One region of the Clostridium pasteurianum DSM 525 genome, then DNA from elsewhere that is predicted to be linked to it. Evidence: riboswitches for the same ligand, from Rfam matches in the RefSeq annotation. Region 1 holds a riboswitch; each other region holds the start of a gene.
What was found. A riboswitch is a leader RNA that binds a small molecule or an ion and turns the genes downstream of it on or off. The one in region 1 is predicted to bind S-adenosylmethionine.

Region 1 (5,070 bases):
GATTTTATGTATATGGAAAAGGTGAAATAAAAACAGCAAAGCAAGCAGGAAAGTATGTTGGAAGATATACAGCAAGACCAGCTATCGCTGAATCAAGAATAATAAAGTATGATGGTAAAAAAGTAACTTTTCGTTATGAAAGACATGAAGATGGTGAAGAAGTTGTAGAGGAAATAGATGTTATTGATTTTATAGGTAGAGTAATAAGACACATACCAGAAAAGAATTTTAAGATGATAAGATATTATGGAATATATGCTAAAAACACAAGACATAAAAATAAATTTTTTAAGTTGGTAAATGAAAAAGTTGCTGAGTTCAAAAGAAAAATTAATAATTGGCAAACAAGAATACTTCTTACATTTGGAGTGAATCCATTAAAATGTGAAAAGTGTGGAATACAGATGAAATTTCATGATATATACTATAAAAATGTAAGTGTAAGAGAAAAATTTAAAGAGAAAATAATAGGTGAAAACAAAAGAAAAATTGAAGAGATAATGTACAATTATGGTGTGATTAAGGGGATAATTCGTGATAAAATAGAGCCATTATATGTATAAAGGAAGGTAGTTATTATGGCTAAAAAGAATAAAAAAATAAAAGATAAACAAAGGGCAAAATATAAAGCTAAATTGAAAGAAAATTTAATTGAAGAAGACGGAGTCTTATATATATGTACAGAATGTGGAGTGGAAGAATATATACCAAGGGATGTAGTTGAGATGTTTGATGAAATAGATGATGAAAATGTAATTGAACCTCCTACATTTAGTTGCGAGAAATGCGGAGCTATAATGAGACCAAGAAAATATGACGGAGTTCATGGTATAACTTATGAGTATTAAAATGCGGAGCATCAATATGCTTCGCAAAGGTTTTAGCTTTATAAAAATATTATGAAATAGATATGCTAAGAAATGGGTCTAATTAAAGGGCTTCGCCCAAAAGAAGTTGAGCGAAGCGAAATAACGCGGCTGTGGCCGCTTTTTTAACATCTATATTGACTACTTATAGTTACTGTGATACTATAACAATGCGGTTTAAATTGAATTATATATTAGATTTTGACTCTTATCGAGAGAGGTGGAGGGAAATGGCCCTATGAAGCCCGGCAACCAGTGTGATAATTTCACATACGGTGCCAATTCCTGCAGATAATATACTGCAAGATAAGAGAGATTTGTAAAAATAGTCTCTTCTTATTTAAGAAGAGGCTTTATTTTATATTAAGGGGGAAATTCAATTGAGAAAATTATTCACTTCTGAATCGGTAACTGAAGGACATCCAGATAAAATATGTGATCAAATATCTGATGGCGTATTAGATGCTATTTTAGCTCAGGATCCATATGGCAGAGTTGCTTGTGAGACTACAGTTACTACCGGTATAGTAAATGTAATGGGAGAAATATCAACAAAATGTTATGTTGATATACCTAAAGTTGTAAGAGAAACAATAAAAGAAATAGGTTATACTAGAGCAAAGTTTGGATTTGATTGCGATACGTGTGCAGTGGTTACATCAATCGATGAACAATCTGCAGATATAGCTCAAGGTGTAGATGAAGCTTTAGAATCAAGAAAAGGAGAAATGGATAAGCTAGAAGCAGTAGGTGCAGGAGATCAAGGTATGATGTTTGGTTTTGCAACAAATGAGACTCCAGAATACATGCCTATGCCAATAGCTTTAGCTCATAAGCTTTCAAGAAAATTAACTGAAGTTAGGAAAAATGGGAAATTAAGTTATTTAAGACCGGATGGGAAAACACAGGTTACAGTTGAGTATGAAGACAACAAGCCAGTTAGAATAGATGCTATTGTTATATCAACTCAACATAGTCCAGAAGTTTCACAGGAACAAATAGAGAAAGATCTAATTGAAAATGTTGTAAAACCTGTTGTACCTGCTGAACTTTTAGATGATAGCACAAAATATTTTATTAATCCTACTGGAAGATTTGTTGTAGGAGGACCGCAAGGAGACTCAGGTCTTACTGGAAGAAAAATAATAGTAGATACTTATGGTGGATATGGTAGACACGGTGGTGGAGCTTTTTCAGGAAAAGATCCAACAAAAGTTGATAGATCAGGAGCTTATGCTAGCAGATGGGTTGCTAAAAATTTAGTGGCAGCTGGTGTTGCAGATAAGCTTGAAATACAGCTTGCTTATGCAATAGGGGTTGCAAAACCTGTATCAATTTCTATTGATACTTTTGGAACAGGAAAGATTTCAGAAGATAAAATTGTTGAAATTGTTGAAAAAGTATTTGACTTAAGACCAGGTGCAATAATAAGAGATTTAGATTTAAGAAGACCAATATATAAGCAAGTAGCAGCTTATGGTCATTTTGGCAGAACTGATATTGATGTGCCTTGGGAAAAGCTTAGCAAAGTAGATGAAATAAAAAAATATTTATAATTATACAAAAGCTGTGTTGTAATGCATTATACTATATATTACAACACAGCTTTTGCTTATAGCATTAAATATTTTGTAATAGACATATAGTATGATATAATTTTTATGAATAATAATGTTACAATACTGTATAATATGTTTTAAGAGAAAATACCTATTTATTAAATTAATTTATAAAAATGATATATTATAAAGGAGTTATTAATACTAGGAGAGATTTTATGTCCGAATTAAACTGCGTTGTGGAAGATATAGTTTTTAAAAATGAAGAAAATGGTTATGTTGTAGCTCATGTTAGAGAAAAAGATATAAGGCATACAATAGTGGGATTCATACCTTATATTACAGAAGGAAAATCGTTAAAGGTTCAAGGAGAATGGGTGAATCATCCTAATTTTGGTAATCAATTAAAAGTTACCGGTTATGAGGAAATACTTCCAGATTCTAAACTGGGAATAGAGAGATATTTATCTTCTGGAGTAATAACAGGAATTGGACCTGTGACAGCAAAAAAAATAGTTGATAAATTCGGTGATAAAACTCTTGAAATATTAGATAAAGATATAAATAGACTTAGTGAAATAGAGGGTATAGGGCAAAAAAAAATAAAAATTATACAGGAATCCTATTCATCACAAAGAGAAATAAGAAATATAATGGTTTTCTTACAGACCTATGGAATAACATCTAATCAATGCATAAAAATATATAAAAAATATGGCTCAGAATCTATAAAAGTTGTTAAAGAAAATCCCTATGTATTAATAGAAGATATAACTGGAATTGGTTTTAAAAGTGCAGATAAAATTGCAAGAAGTTTAGGTGTAGAAGATGATTCTCCTTTTAGAATACAAAGTGGAATAAATTATATCATAAATGAATTTTGTGCCAAAGGTAATACTTACATGCCTATAGAAAAATTAATTAAAGAATCTATGGATATGCTTTTAAAAGAAAAATCATATATAGAAAAAAATATATACGAAGCTACCTTAGAACAAAAGATAAAGATTGAAATAATTAATGATGAGAATTGTGTATTTACTATGCCCTATTACTATTGTGAGTTAGGTGTTACTAAAAAAATAATAACCCTGGGAACTGGTAAATATGATAACATTGAAATTAATATAGATGATGAAATACAAGAATTTCAGAAATTGAATTCCATAAATTTTGCCCCTACACAGAAAGAAGCTATAAGGGGGGCTTTTCAAAATGGAATTGAGGTAATTACTGGCGGCCCTGGTACAGGAAAAACTACTATTATAAATTGTATAACTCATATCTTTGAAAGGGCGTCACTAAAAGTATTTATGGCGGCACCTACTGGGAGAGCTGCGAAGAGAATGTCAGAAGCCTCAGGAAAAGAAGCAAAGACAATTCATAGATTATTAGAGCTTGGCGTTGGAAATGACGAACAAATGAAAATTTTTAACAGGGAAGAATGTCCTTTAGAATGTGATGTAATAATAGTTGATGAAGCATCTATGATTGATATCGTTTTAATGAATAATCTTCTTAAAGCTGTTGGATTAGGTACAAGACTTATAATTGTAGGAGATGTGGATCAGCTGCCTTCTGTTGGACCTGGTAATGTTCTAAAAGATATAATAGAAAGTGGAATTGTAAAGGTAGTAAGGTTAAAAGATATATTTAGGCAGGCTAAAGAAAGCATGATTATAGTAAATGCACATAAAATTAATAATGGAGAAATGCCGATTTTAAATAAAAAAGATAAAGATTTTTATTTTATAAATAGAGAAAAAAATGAAAATATACTTGATACAATTATAGAACTAGTATATAAAAGACTGCCTAAATTTAATTCCAAATGGAATAACAAATATCATATTCAAGTACTATCACCAATGCGAAAAGGTATTTTAGGGATAGTAAATTTAAATGAAAGTATTCAGCAAATTTTAAATCCTAAGGAAGACACTAAAAAAGAACTTAAATTTAGAGATATGATATTTAGAACTGGTGATAAGGTAATGCAGACTAAAAATAATTATACATTAAAGTGGACTAGAGTTGGAGGCTCAGGAGAAAAGGACGGAGAAGGGATATTTAATGGCGATGTAGGATTTATAGAAGATATTGACGATAGAAATAACCTTATTGTTATATTTGATAATGAGAGAAAAGTTATCTATGAGAATATGTATTTGGATGAATTAGATCTTGCTTATGCTATTACGATACATAAAAGTCAGGGAAGTGAATTTCCAGTAGTAATAATCCCAATATTTATGGGACCACCCTTGCTTATGAATAGAAATTTACTATATACAGCTATAACTAGAGCTAAAAAGTTAGTAGTGCTTGTAGGTAGTCAAAAAGCAATGCAATTTATGATAAATAATAATAAAAGTTTTAATAGATACTCTGGACTAAAATGGAGAATTATGGATATAATGAATTGAAGCTATAATTATAATAAAGTTAATGGAATTTTAATTCAGTTTAAATATATATATTTTGCATATTATATATAAGAGTAGAGGAGGTCTACAATGAATATTAATGGTTTAGATAGCTTAAGTATAGAAGAGATAAAGACTAGTAATATTATTTTGAGTTGGAGCCTTGAAAAAAAAATATTTTTGAGTGTTGTTGCACCTCCTTATAATAGTAATCTTATA
Region 2 (5,070 bases), 1.1 Mb from region 1:
AAAAAATATTGTGAAGAATTTAAGAGCCCAATGGATAGTTTTTATTTATCTATAGATGATAGAGAAAATATGGATAAGGCTTTTGATAATTTAAGTCTTAATGAGGATGATATTGAAGTAATGGTTATTACGGATTCTCAAGGTATTCTTGGGATTGGTGACTGGGGAGTAAATGGAATAGACATATCTATAGGTAAGCTTGCTGTTTATACTGCAGCAGCAGGAGTTGATCCATCTAAAGTACTGCCGGTAGTTTTAGATGTAGGAACAGATAATAAAGAACTTCTTGAAAGTGAATTTTATTTTGGAACTCCTCATGAGAGGATACAGGGTAGTAAATACTATGATTTTATAGACCAATTTGTAAAAACAGCATTAAAAAAATTCCCTAAGGTTCTAATACACTGGGAAGATTTTGGAAGAGAAAATGCACATAAAGTTCTGGAAAAATATAAAGATAATATTCTAACTTTTAATGATGATATTCAGGGTACTGGTGCTATGATAGTGTCTGCAGTTATGTCTATGAGTAAAGCCTCAGATACTCCTTTGAAAGAACAAAGGATAGTGATATTTGGAGCAGGAACAGCAGGTATAGGTATAGCAAATCAGATTTCTGCAGCTATGGAAAGAGAAGGATTATCAAAAGAGGAAGCTAGAAATAGATTTTGGTGTATTGATAGATATGGACTTCTTATTGAAGACATGAATACAGTAATAGATTTTCAAAAACCCTACGCAAGAAAGCGAAGTGAATTTTTAGAATTCAAAGATAAAAATGTGGAATTGCTTGATGTGGTTAAGATAGTAAAACCTACTATGCTCATAGGATGCTCTGGAGTATCTGGTGCTTTCAAGGAAGAAGTGATAAGGGAGATGGCTAAAGGAGTGGAAAGACCAGCTATAATGCCTATATCAAATCCAACAAATCTTGCAGAGGCAGTTCCAAAGGACTTGATAGAATGGACTGAAGGAAGAGGACTTGTAGTTACAGGCAGTCCCTTTGAACCTGTAGAATATAAGGGTACTACTTATAAAATAGGTCAGGCAAATAATGCTCTATTATTCCCAGGTCTTGGTTTTGGTGCTATGATAGCAAAACCTAAATATATAAGTGAAAGATTGCTTGAGGCATCATCAAAAGCTGTAGCTGAATTTGTGGATTTAAGTGAAAAGGGTGCTCCACTTCTACCAGAAGTTGAAAAACTCCATCAGGTTTCACAGGCTGTAGCTGTAAAAGTCATAGAAGCAGCTTTAGAAGAAGAAATTAATACTGTTGAAATTAAAGATGTAAAAAAAGCTGTCAGTGATGCAACTTGGTATCCGGAATATAAGGATGTATTGCCGGAGGATTAATATTTTCAGGTTTAATGATAAAATTTTAATAATTTAAGAAAAGACGAAACTTTTCTATATTTGTTCTTTGAACTTTATACTTTGATTCTTGTTTCGTCTTTTCTCACCACTATGGCTTAGAGGCAATAAATCTATATTGCTTTGTATTAACTAAACATATGACTTTATATTATAATCATCAGGAAGATGACTGGTATCATTTAAACACAATATAAGAGGATTCATATTATCATCAAAGTATAATCTGGTTATAGAAGTATTACCTAGACGAATTTTGTGATACATACTCATATTCCAGTTAAAGATACCTATCAAAGCTGCCTTTATGATACCTCCATGAGCAACTACTGCAATATTTTTATTCTTGTTTTCTTTAACGATTTCTAAAATGGCATCTGTGGCTCTTATACTGGCTTTCTTTAGGCTGCCATCTCCGCCGCAAAGAGGACCTGTAGTATCATCTATCAGCCAGAGCTTAAATAGTTCAGGGTAATTATTTTTTATATCTTTTACAGTTAAACCTTCCCATTCACCAAAATCTATTTCACGTAATTGTGGATAGATTATGGGGTGAAGATTCATATCCTCTGATATGATTTTTGCAGTTTTTAAAGCTCTCTTTAATGGACTACAATATATATAGTCAAAATTTTTTTTAAATCTGTTCTTTAAAAATTCTGCTTGTAATATACCCTCTTTTGACAAATCTATATCTTTACTTCCTTGAAATTTTCCTAAGGCATTCCATTCAGTTTCTCCGTGTCTTATTAGCATTATTGAAGTGCTCATTCAAAACCTCCATGTATTATTTGTTTTTATTAATTATCATAAGCATAAATCATATAATTAAATTGTCAAGCTTTAGAATTTTATATTTTAAGTTTAACATATAAAGTGAAGTTATAAAAATATATACATAATATAATACTGATAATGCTAAGTAAAATAAATTTAAATAAAATTCTATTAATAATTTTTGTAAAATCCATTGACAGTTATGTGAAAAATATATATCATATGAAATAAAGAAATTTAATAATTTTAATTTTTAATCTTATCAAGAGAGGTGGAGGGACTGGCCCTATGAAACCCGACAACCGGCATTTAATGGAAAATGTGGCGGTGTTAATTCCAGCAGAGGTTTTCTGAAAGATAAGAGAAGAAGTGAGTATGCGTTATTTACTGCTTTTCTTAGGAGAGGCAGTTTTTATTTTTGATTTTACACTTGGAAAATCTATATAAGATGTTTAGTCTATTTATAATATTAAATTTACGTTATTTACAGGTTAGGGGGCTTGCTATTTATGAAGTGCAGTATTAAAGATTTACTTGATAAAAAAATTGTGATACTTGATGGAGCAATGGGTACTTGTATTCAAAGCTTTAGACTGGAAGAAGAAGATTATAGAGGAAACCTTCAGTGTAATATAAATCAGAAGGGAAACAATGATATATTAAACATTACAAAACCAGAGATAATAAAAGAAATACATAGGCAATATTTTGAAGCTGGTGCGGATGTAGTTGAAACAAATACTTTTAATGGAACCAGCATCTCTCAAAGTGATTATGGTATGGAAGATAAAATATATGAGATAAATTTTAATGGAGCAAGGCTTGCAAGAGAAGTAGCTGATGATTTTAACAGCAAAGATCCTGAAAAACCTCGTTTTGTAGCTGGCTCTGTAGGACCTACAAATAGAACGGCTTCCCTTTCACCAGATGTAGAAAATCCAGGCTTTAGAAATGTAACTTTTGATGAACTTTCAAAGGCTTATGGAGATCAGATAGAAGGACTTATAGATGGTGGTGTGGATTTTATAATTATAGAAACTATATTTGATGCTCTAAATGCAAGAACTGCCATATTTGCTGCAAAAAATGCATTTGAAAAAAAGGGAATAAAACTTCCTATAATGATTTCAGGAACTATTGCAGATAAAAGCGGAAGAATTTTATCTGGGCAGACTCTTGAAGCTTTTGCAGAGACTATGAGAGATGAGGATGTACTCATTATAGGACTCAATTGTTCTTTTGGAGCAAAGGATCTTATTCCCTTTATAAGGCAGTTGTCAAAAACTCAAAATAAATATATAAGTTTTTATCCTAATGCAGGTCTGCCTAATTCCATGGGAGAATATGATGAACATCCTGACGATACTGCAGCATTTGTAAAAGAAATTGCAAGGGAAGGGCACATTAATATTGTAGGTGGCTGCTGTGGAACTACACCTGACCATATTAAAGCCATAAGTAAAGCCGTCAGCGATGTACAGCCGAGAAGAATTCCAGAACTTGAAATGGAAACTGTCTTTTGCGGTCTTGAAGCTCTAAAGATAAATAAATCAAATAATTTTGTAAATGTGGGAGAGAGAACAAATGTAGCCGGTTCTGCAAAATTTGCAAGACTTATAAGGGAAAAGAAATACGAAGAAGCACTAACGGTAGCTAAAAACCAAGTGGAAAATGGAGCACAGATTATAGATGTAAATTTTGATGATGCTCTTTTAGACGCTAAAACGGAAATGGACACATTTTTAAAACTTGTTGCCAGTGAACCGGAAATCTCAAGAGTACCAATAATGATAGATTCTTCAAAGTTTGAAGTGCTTGAAGCTGGACTTAAGGCAATTCAAGGTAAAGCTATAGTAAATTCCATAAGTCTAAAGGTAGGAGAAGAAGAATTTATAAGGCAGGCTCAATTGATTAAAAAATATGGAGCGGGAGCTGTAGTTATGGCCTTTGATGAAAAAGGTCAGGCAGATACTTATGAGAGAAGAATTTCCATATGTAAAAGAGCCTATGACATACTAGTAAATAAAGTAGGATTTTTACCTTGCAATGTTATCTTTGATCCTAATATTTTGGCCATTGCTACGGGAATAGAAGAACATAATAATTATGCAGTAGATTATATAAATACTACAAAGTGGATAAAGGAAAATCTTCCTTATGCAAAGGTGAGCGGAGGGGTAAGTAATTTATCCTTCTCTTTCAGGGGAAACAATGTTATAAGAGAAGCAATGCATTCAGTATTCCTGTATCATGCTATAAAAGCGGGTATGGATATGGGAATTGTAAACCCTGGAATGATTCAAATATATGATGAAATTGATAAGGATCTTCTTGAAAAAGTAGAAGCAGTAGTATTGAATAAAACACCAAATGCAGCAGAGGAACTGGTAGAATTTGCAGAAAATTATAAGGCTGCAGAGGGAAAAGAAAATGACAATAAACATTCCTGGAGAGATAAAGATTGCAAAGAAAGATTAACTCATGCTCTTGTAAAGGGGATAGTTGAGTATATTGATGAAGATGTAGAAGAATGCAGAGTTCAGCACCATAGAGCATTGGAAGTAATAGAAGGACCTTTAATGGATGGAATGAAAACTGTAGGTAAATTATTTGGAGAGGGAAAGATGTTTCTTCCTCAGGTAGTTAAAAGTGCTAGGGTTATGAAAAAAGCAGTGAGTTTTTTACTACCTTATATTGAAGAGGAAAAGAAAGAGGGAGGCAGCACCAGTGCGGGAAAAGTTGTCTTTGCTACGGTTAAAGGTGATGTACATGATATAGGTAAAAATATAGTATCAGTAGTTCTCTCCTGTAACAATTTTGAAGTGGTTGACCTTGGAGTAATGGTACCTGCAGAAACTATTTTGGAAACTGCAAAAAAGGAAAAGGCAGATATAATAGCACTTAGTGGGCTTATAACTC
Region 3 (5,070 bases), 1.9 Mb from region 1:
AACCTCCATCTCAAAAAAGAGACGAAGGTTAAACTCCGTGGTACCACTCTACTTAGGTAAGAACCTCACTTTATAATATAACGGATTAACCGTACTACTTTTTAGTAGTAATGCTCCCAAGCGAGTTCATATATAATCATCACTGTTTTGCAGCAATCAACAGCTCTCTTTAGATGAGTTCAATATTACTATTCTTGTTCAAGGCAAAATATAATAATGTAATTATGCCACTATATTATAAGTTATAAAGTATTTATTGTCAATAAATTAAAATAAAAAAGCTAAGATAAAAATCTTAGCTTTTCTTTGGCTGCCCTAGCAGGACTCGAACCCACACAATGCCTGAACCAGAATCAGGTGCCTTACCAATTTGGCTATAGGGCATCAGCAACAATTAATATTCTATCATTTTTTTTATAAATGTCAATATAAATCTTATGAAAATTTTAGAATAAATAGTTTCATGCAGGAAAATATTCCCTTTATACAACATAGAGGTGAATTCTATTATGATATTGTTCTCAAGGATGATACTAAAATTAATGCAGGTTTTTTAGGAACGGTTTCAGCAAAAGATGATAAGGATATATATTTAGCTTTAAAAGAATTAGATGAAATATTAGTTAAAACTGGTGCACAAAAGACAGTGGACAGTAAATATTTCAACATAGGAGTTAAGGATTTAGATAAATTATATGCAAATAGAATAAGGAGTATTTTACTAAATATAAGATAAATAAAAATCAGATTGACTATTGACATTACACAGATATAATGTTAATATAATAAAAATAATTTATTTCTGAAATATTTTGAAAATTTAATACAGAGTACTCTTATCAAGAGTGGTGGAGGGACTGGCCCTTTGAAGCCCGACAACCGGCATTAATTTAAATGTATCGGTGTTAATTCCTACAGGTGTGTAATATTTTGAAAGATGAGAAATTTAGTATAAACATAAATTTTTTTATAGCAAAAACTACTTTTCTTATAGGAAAAGTAGTTTTTGCTATAATTGATTTCACCTGACTAACTTGGCGTAAGTCTCTCACGCACTCTGTACAGCCCTCACACAAAATCGAAAACAAGATTTTAGTTCTCTGCTTGCACTCTGTGAAAGCGACCAAATACAAAATAAATTTTGTTTTGTCTGCTTTTCTTCAAGTTGGAGTTCTACGCCAAGTAAGCCATGCATTTGCAGTTCTAAAATTCAGATGGGGTAAAAGAATCCCCACCTGAATTAAGAACTTGCTTCAATTTTAGAGATTTAAATAAATGGAGGTATTTAAAATGGATATAGGAGATAGGTTTCTAAACATTCTCAATGATAACGCTGGAAATTTTAAAAATGATGAGGCCTTTGCTATTTGCCCTAAAGTTTTTTATGAAAACTTAAGTGAAAAAGAAATTTCTGCTATGCAGGAACTTTACAGCAGAGCTTATAAAAAGGCACAAGAGCAGGTTAATAAAAATAAATATAATGGTTTTAATGACTTTTTTAATGGGAGTGGAATATAAAAGTTTTAGATGAATTGAGATTATAGTATTTAAATATAAAACTACAGTACTATTTATAGAATAGATTATATAAATAACGCTGTAGTTTTTTGTGGCTAAAATAAAACTATCCTAAAAAATCTGTGTGAATTTTCTTCAGTGGAGTTTACACAGATTTTTTTATTGAATATGTTTTAGTTAATAAATAGCTAATATTATAAACTTAATTTTAATATTATTTTTGAAAATTACAAATTTTATACGAATTATTTAATTTATTAATTACAAGTTGGTTTACTATGTATTCTATGTTATAATAAGTGGTACAAAATACTTGTTTTTATTTGGTATTTTGTAAAAAATAATAAAATTTTAGAAAAAGTTAAAATAATATATAAATTAAAATATCTAAAAATTTTTAAAAGGGATGATGTACAAATGAAAATACTAGGGAAAATAAAAGTAAGAGTAAAAATGGTATGCGCTTTTCTTATTATAACAGTATTAATTGCTGTAGTGGGAGTAATTGGAATGAGTTCATTAAAGAAGGTTAATGCAAATTCACAAGATATGTACAAAAATAGTCTGCAGAATATTTATATGCTTACAGATATGCAGAAAAATTTAATAAGGGATAAAAGTGATATAATACAATTGGTTTATCTAAAAAATCCTGTAAAAAATTTTGCATTAAAGCAGGAGATTAATACTAATGTCAGTACAAACAATATACATATAGCTAATATTGAAAAAATACCCATGAAAGATTCGGATAAAAAATTATGGGATACATATAAAAGTCAATTACAACAGTATAGAGAAGACAAAAAGAAAATTTTACAATTGGTTGACAATAATGATTTCGATGGAGCAATAAAAGAATATGAAAATTCCGTAAACAAGTGGGAGACAATGTTTCAAACTATAGATAATCTTGTAGCTACTAATTCTATGGGAGCAAAATTAACTAATGAAAATAATATGTCGGTTTATACTAATTCAAATACTAGTATTCTCATATGTATTATAGGAGGAGTTGTTCTCTCATTAATTTTAGGGTTGATTCTTACTAGAGAAATAACGAAGCCTTTGTTAAAAATAAAAGCTTTTGCAGAGAGGCTTGCTGATTTTGATTTTTCAATATTCATAGCAGTATCTGGCAAGGATGAGTTTTCTCAAACTGCAATTGCTCTTAATACTGCACAAAAAAATGTTAATAGTCTAATTAAAAATATTATACAGAATTCTCAGTATATGAATACTGCCAGTGAAAAACTTTTCTCTATGGTAGAAGAATTAAATTCAAATTTTAAAAATATAGATTCATCTACAAAACACATAACAGTTCAATTACAGGAAACCAGTGCTTCTTCTGAAGAAATTAGTGCTTCAGTACAGGAGGTAGATGCAAGTATTAATCAATTGATGGAGAGATCAATGGAAGGAAGTAATAATGCCAATGAATCTAAAGAAAATGCTAAAAGTGTAAAGACTAAAGTAGAAAATTCTATAAAACAGATAAGGGATTTATATGATGAAAAAAGAAATAAGATTTTAAAATCCATAGAGGATGGAAAGGTAGTAGAGAATATAAAGGTTATGTCAAATGCAATTGCAGATGTTTCTAAACAGATAAATCTGCTGGCTCTTAATGCTGCTATTGAAGCTGCCAGGGCGGGTGAACAGGGCAAAGGCTTTGCAGTAGTTGCAGAAGAGGTTAGGAAGCTTGCTGAACAGTCAGCGGAATTAGTGACAGAAATTCAAGATACTATTTTAAAAGTTCAAAAGGCTTTTAAAAATCTTTCAATTAACAGCAATGAAGTACTAAGATTTATAAACGAAAATATTAATGCGGATTTGGAGGATTTTGAAAATATGGGGAACCAATATTATGATGAAGCAAATTTTGTGAGTTCTATGACGGAAGAAATAGCTGCTATGACAGAAGAAATAAATGCTACTGTAGATCAAGTTAGTACAGCAGTACAAGGTATGGCAGGAGCCGCTCAAAAATCCTCTGAAAATGCAGATACTATAAAAGATAGCATAGTGGAAGTAACGGAGAGTATAGAACAAGTTTTTAAAACCTCACAAGACCAGGCTGAACTTGCACAAAAACTTAATGAGGCAACACAAAAATTTAAGATATAATAACTGATGAAAATTAATTTAAAGATCAGAATTGCAAAGAATTCTGATCTATATTTTTGTTTTAAATTAATAATATATGAAGGTTTATGACAAAAAAACAATAGTTTATTACAATATTAACAAAAAGTACATGAAATATGATATTATATATGGAATATGCAGATAAATACTTGAAATGAGAGGACTATCATAAGATGGAACAGATAAGAGAGTACACATTAATTGAGGATAAAAAAGTCAAAAGAATATTTAATATAATGATTTTTATATTATTTGTCAGTATCTGTGCTTTTGGAAGCTTTGAGCTTCTTAAGATACAAATATATAACCAGCACAAAGATGATTTGAATTTTTTACATATTGTATTAAAAATTATAATTATTTTATATATGTCTATCTTCATACATGAATTGGGGCATTTAGTTATAGCGAGAATATATAAATATGATCTGAAGTTTTTCTGTGCAGGGCCATTTTTTATATTAAAAGATAAGGGGAAATTAAAATTTAAAATTAAAATAACAGCATTTTTATTTGGGGGAGCCACAGGGATCGATCTACAAGCCTCTGTAAAATCAGAAGAAGATTTTATAAAACTGAAGAAAGAATTTAAAAGTTTTTTATTAGGTGGTTGTATATTTAATGGACTATTTGCAATAATAGGTACATTTTTAATGCTCAATAATACTACTATTGATGTTGGATTTATTATAGTGCTTATAAATATATTATCAATTATAGGATGTATTTTTCCTTTAGGAGATATAGAAAAGATAATAATTTTAAATAAAAATTCTGAACATATTTTCTTATTTATGCAAAATGATTTATCAATAAATTATGCAGTTAATGATTTCTATAGAGAAAAGATAGTTGACTTTGTAAACATAAGATTAATGGCAGGTCAATATAACTATGATGTATTAACTTGTATGCTTAGTTTAATTGAATATAACATAGTACACCATAAGCCGCAGCCAGAGGAATTTAATAGATTTCTTTATTGGTTAATACATAATCATGAAACTCTAAAATCTCAGCATAAATTTCTTATAAGACATAAAATTAACAGTATAATTACAAGAATAATTGATTTTAGGTTGTTACCTGAAGACTTGATAGAAGGAAAAAAAGTAAAAGTTATGAGGACAATAAAAGAGGCTCGGAATAGTGCATATATTGAGTTTGAGGAATATAGAAAGAATAAGAATATTTTAGAGAGTAAAAGAGTTTTTCAAGAAAAAAGCACGTATATTAAAAAGAAAAACACAAAAATTTCCACAAAAAAGCACATTATCATCGATAATGTTATTTCAATAGCTATAGGACTTGTTCTATACATAATTATTATTTTTATAAATCCATCAATCAATGAAGTGAATTCAATAATAGATATTTTAATCTTTGCAGTTTGTTTTGTAA
Region 4 (5,070 bases), 930 kb from region 1:
AAAGTCTTACAAGATCTGGAGTAACTCCTGCAGCTTTTTGTTCCTCTTCATTAAGTTCTGCATGAGTTGTACTTGAAGGATGAATTACAAGAGATTTTGCATCTGCCACATTTGCAAGCAGTGAAAATAATTTAACACTATTTATAAACTTCTTACCTGCTTCAAGGCCGCCTTTTATTCCAAAAGTAAATATTGAACCAGCTCCTTTTGGTAGATATTTTTCAGCTAATCCTTTGTATGGACTATCTGGCAATTCAGGATAGTTTACCCATTCAACTTTTGGATGATTACTTAGGAATTCTACTATTTTTCTTGTATTTGATACATGCCTTTCAACTCTTAAAGATAGAGATTCTAAGCCCTGTAAAAATAAGAATGCACTTTGAGGAGATAATGTTGCTCCAGTGTTTCTTAAAAGCTGTACTCTTGCCTTTAAAGCAAATGCAGGTGCTCCTAAATCTGCATATACAAGTCCATTATAGCTTTTGTCCGGTGTTGTAAAATCAGGGAATTTGCCGCTTGCTCTCCAGTCAAATTTTCCTCCATCAACTATAATTCCTCCAATAGTAGTTCCATGTCCACCTATAAATTTAGTAGCAGAATGTACCACTATATCAGCACCATATTCTATTGGTCTTACAAGATATGGAGTAGCAAATGTATTATCTATTATCAAAGGTATTTTATTTTCATGAGCAATATTAGCTACAGCTTCTATATCAAGTACATTAATTCTTGGATTTCCAAGAGTTTCAGCATAGACAGCCTTTGTCTTATCTGTAATAGCTTTTCTTATATTTTCAGGATCGTCCGGATCAACAAATGTCACTTTTATACCGAGCTTTTTTAAAGTTACTGCAAATAGTTCATAAGTACCACCATACAAAGTACTTACAGATACTATTTCATCTCCTGAATTAGCTACATTAAGTATTGAATAAGTGATTGCCGCAAGACCTGATGAAACTGCAAGACCTGCAACTCCACCTTCAAGTTCTGCCACTCTTTTTTCAAAAACATCTGTAGTAGGGTTCATTATTCTTGAATAAACATTTCCAGGTTCTTTTAATTGAAATAAATTTGCCGCATTATCTGCATCCTTAAAAACATAAGATGTTGTCTGATAAATTGGAACTGCTCTTGATCTTGTTGTTGGATCTACCTCCTGACCTGCATGTACTTGAAGTGTTTCAAAACTATACTTTCTTTCTTCACTCATTCTTAATATCTCCTTTTCATTATATTTTATATATTATATACTTTACATATAAACAGATCTCTAAAATAAATTTGAGTTTTATTAATGAGAAATTAGACTATACTGTTAAATGCAAAATATAATTTTTATTATTTAATATCATTTAAATTATAAGGTGTTTCTTGATATACGTAATAATTCAACCAATTTGAAAATAACAAATTAGAATGACTTCTCCATCTTACTATAGGTTCTTTACTTGGATCATCCTCTATAAAGTAGTGCTTTGGAATTTCAATATTCTTATTTTGTGAAATGTCCCTATCATACTCACTCTTTAGAGTTAGAGGATCATACTCTGAATGACCCATAACAAAAATTTGTCGTCCATGCTTTGCTGTGACTATATATATACCTGACTCCTTAGATTCAGATAAAATTTTAAGCCTTGAATCTTTTTCAATATCCTCTCTTCTCACTTCTGTATGTCTTGAATGTGGAGCAAAGAATACATCGTCAAACCCTCTTAGTAAATTTACATTTTTTTCAGTTATTGTGTGAAGAAACACTCCAAACATTTTTTGGGAAAGAGGATATTTGGGAATATTATAATGATAATATAAACCAGCTTGAGCACCCCAACATATATGAAAAGTTGAATATACGTTATGAACACTCCATTCCATAATTTCAACCAATTCATTCCAATAATCTACATCTTTAAAATCCATCTGTTCCACAGGAGCTCCTGTAATTATCATGCCATCAAACTTTTTATTTTTTATATCCTCAAAAGTTTCATAATATCTAAATAAATACTCTTCTGAAGTATTTTTAAAAGAGTGGGTTTTAGGATATATTAAAGTTATATCTACTTGCAGCGGTGAATTACTTAAAAGCCTTAGTATTTGTGTCTCTGTTACAATTTTTAGAGGCATTAAATTCATTATCACAATATTAAGCGGTCTTATATCCTGCTTATTAGCACGATTTTCATCAATAGCAAATATATTTTCCTCTTTCAAAAGTTTAGCTGCTGGAAGATTATTCGGTATATTTATCGGCATCGACAAACACTCACTCCTATCTTAATAAAATTAAATCTAGCTTTTTACTGTGCAAAATGCACCCATAATTTCATATTTATCATATCAGTTTAATGGGTTATTATAGAAAACATAGTTATATATATTAATTATGTCTTACACTTAATGCACTTATTCCAACAATTGAGTCCTATCTATTAAAACCTAGCATTACTCCATCTAATTATTAATTACCTAAAACTTACATAGTATGTTTCTACTTTCACACAAAAATAGAAAACATAAACTCTTAACCTTATGTAAATTATCAATGCATAAAATATTACAAAGCAAAGTCATTAATAAGTAAATATAAAAGGTTGTTTTCCATTTAAAGGAAAACAACCTAGCAAACTAAAATAGTTTTCCTTATCTCTCAGAAACAATCTGCTGGAATTAACACCATGCATACTAACAATAATGCTGGTTGTCGGGTTTCAACGGGCCAGTCCCTCTACCTCTCTTGATAAGCTTTATTCGATTTACTATATAATAAATCAAAAAATTTTTTTTGTCAATAAAATTTTCATACTAATTATTTATTGAAATTTTATATAAAAATTATTTTAAAAAAATTTTACTTTTAAATTATACTTAAGTATTAATAAATCATGGAGCATTTTATAAAATCAATAAAATATTATGGGAATATTTTTCAATATTATTTCCAGATATCTTTTATTAATTCTTTAATTTTAGATCTTCTATATTTTGTTTCATCTAAATCTATATAAATATTTTTTGACTCTATGATAATCACATCTCCTTCCTTTACTCCTTTAGGTAATTGCGATTTCTCAATATTAATCATTACATTGCCTTCTTTTTCACATACAGCATACTTACCTTCAAATCTATCTACAATAACTTTCATGGTATCAATCCTAACTATAATATTTTACCTTCCTAAATATCCTCCATCTAATGGTATAATAGCACCGTTTACATAATCAGAAGCGTTAGAGGCCAAAAATATAGTTATTCCCTTTATATCCTCAGGTATTCCCCAACGCCTCTGTGGTATTCTTGAAAGTATTTCATTATTTCTAATTTCATCCTTTATTAAATTAGTATTCATATCAGTATCAATATACCCTGGTGCTATAGCATTTACATTGATCCCTCTACTTGCCCATTCATTTGCAAGTGCTTTGGTAAGTTGTGCTACCCCTCCTTTGCTTGCAGCATAAGCAGGTACAGTATATCCACCAAAGAAACTAAGCATGGATGCAATGTTTATAATTTTCCCACCACCATTTTTTATCATTTCTATTCCCGCAAGCTTGCATAGTTGAAAAACAGCTGTAAGATTTACATTGATAACCTCATTCCAATCTTCCAGTATAAATTCTTCAATTTTATTTCTTCTCTGAATACCCGCATTATTTATCATTATATCCAAAGTTCCATCTAGTTTATCTAAACAATCATTAAATAATTTTATTAATCCATCTATTTCTCCAACATCACCTTTTACTGCATGTATTCTGTATCCTAATTTTTTAAATTCTTCACAAGTTTTATAGCATCTATCAGATACACCTACAATAACCACTTCTGCTCCAGCCTCTAATAATCCTTCAACCATTCCTTTACCAAGACCGCTGCTTCCTCCAGTAACAATAGCTTTTTTACCCTTCAAATCAAAATAATTCATATATGATTCCTCCTTATATTTAATAACAACATGCTACCTTATTTCCATAAAACTTTAGAATAGTACAAAAATAAGAAAGAAGAATTTTGTCCATTCTTCTTTCTTATTTTACGACAATTTAAGTTTTTATTTTACAACAAGTAATTAAAACATCCAACATTTCATTTCTACATATTTTTTATTTTTGTCCATACTGCTTCATCTACAGGTATTCCAAGATCTAGATTCTTTTCCCTGGTATTTAATGTTCTTTCTCCAGGATAGAATATTTCCTTATTCTCATCTACCTTTTGTGAGGCTTTCACATCTTCTAGTACTTCATCTACAGCAGATTTTAAGAATTGATTTCCAGCTACTTTTTCAGCATCAACAGCTATAAATATCTGTGATAGTTTATACTCTGATGCCCCATCTATTTTACCTATTTTAGAAACAGAATTTCCACCTGACAATACTGTAGCTATAAGATCCAACAGTATTGATAGTCCAGAGCCCTTCCAATAACCTATAGGCAAAACCCTACCAGTCTTTTCAATTTCAGCTGGATCTGTAGTTATATTTCCTTTTGTATCATATCCACCTGGTATTGGCAATTGTTCATGATTTAGTTTTGTTACTTCAATTTTTCCATAAGAAAATTGAGCCATAGCCAAATCAACAACTACATGATGTCCACCTTCTCTTGGTACAGACAATATAAGAGGATTATTACCTATCCTGCTATCTTTAGCACCCCATGCAGGCATGTTGGTAAAAGTATTAGTCCAGCAAATTCCTATACAGCCTTTATCCGCTGCTTGCCATCCATAGCTGCCTCCTCTCATCCAATGATTTGTATTTCTTAAAGCAACACATCCTATAGTATTTATTTTAGCTATTTCTATAGCTCTATCCATACAAAACTTGGCATTTAAATTTCCCATTCCAAGATTTCCATCCCACTTTTCAAAAGCTCCTGTACCTTCCACTTTGCTTGGAACTGCATTTATATCTATAAATCCTTTATCTATATATTCTATTACTCTTGGAAATCTAACATATCCATGAGAATAAACTCCATCACAGCTAGTTTCAGTAAATAATTGTGCTGAAGCTTCCGCTCTTTCTTCACTGAAGCCTTTTTTAATTAA

Region 2: it holds a riboswitch for S-adenosylmethionine, as region 1 does, so the genes downstream of both, metH (methionine synthase) here and metK (methionine adenosyltransferase) in region 1, are expected to answer to the same signal.
Region 3: it holds a riboswitch for S-adenosylmethionine, as region 1 does, so the genes downstream of both, CLPA_RS06230 (hypothetical protein) here and metK (methionine adenosyltransferase) in region 1, are expected to answer to the same signal.
Region 4: it holds a riboswitch for S-adenosylmethionine, as region 1 does, so the genes downstream of both, metA (homoserine O-acetyltransferase MetA) here and metK (methionine adenosyltransferase) in region 1, are expected to answer to the same signal.

Annotation. Positions count from the first base shown of each region.
Region 1 is NZ_CP009268.1:3,810,922-3,815,991, reverse strand. It holds gene CLPA_RS17245 (IS91 family transposase) at 1-563, shown strand, start outside; gene CLPA_RS17240 (SIR2 family protein) at 579-848, shown strand; SAM riboswitch class I at 1,072-1,179, shown strand; gene metK (methionine adenosyltransferase) at 1,247-2,422, shown strand; gene recD2 (SF1B family DNA helicase RecD2) at 2,644-4,851, shown strand; gene CLPA_RS17225 (hypothetical protein) at 4,942-5,070, shown strand, end outside.
Region 2 is NZ_CP009268.1:2,684,850-2,689,919, reverse strand. It holds gene CLPA_RS12195 (NAD-dependent malic enzyme) at 1-1,356, shown strand, start outside; gene CLPA_RS12190 (histidine phosphatase family protein) at 1,507-2,145, opposite strand; SAM riboswitch class I at 2,408-2,515, shown strand; gene metH (methionine synthase) at 2,661-5,070, shown strand, end outside.
Region 3 is NZ_CP009268.1:1,389,819-1,394,888, forward strand. It holds T-box leader at 15-211, opposite strand; tRNA gene CLPA_RS06220 (tRNA-Gln) at 308-384, opposite strand; gene CLPA_RS20395 (hypothetical protein) at 464-736, shown strand; SAM riboswitch class I at 834-944, shown strand; gene CLPA_RS06230 (hypothetical protein) at 1,291-1,518, shown strand; gene CLPA_RS06235 (methyl-accepting chemotaxis protein) at 1,936-3,648, shown strand; gene CLPA_RS06240 (M50 family metallopeptidase) at 3,843-5,070, shown strand, end outside.
Region 4 is NZ_CP009268.1:2,884,850-2,889,919, forward strand. It holds gene CLPA_RS13115 (homocysteine synthase) at 1-1,219, opposite strand, end outside; gene metA (homoserine O-acetyltransferase MetA) at 1,348-2,265, opposite strand; SAM riboswitch class I at 2,650-2,756, opposite strand; gene CLPA_RS13125 (DUF3006 domain-containing protein) at 2,945-3,157, opposite strand; gene CLPA_RS13130 (SDR family NAD(P)-dependent oxidoreductase) at 3,182-3,940, opposite strand; gene yiaK (3-dehydro-L-gulonate 2-dehydrogenase) at 4,108-5,070, opposite strand, start outside.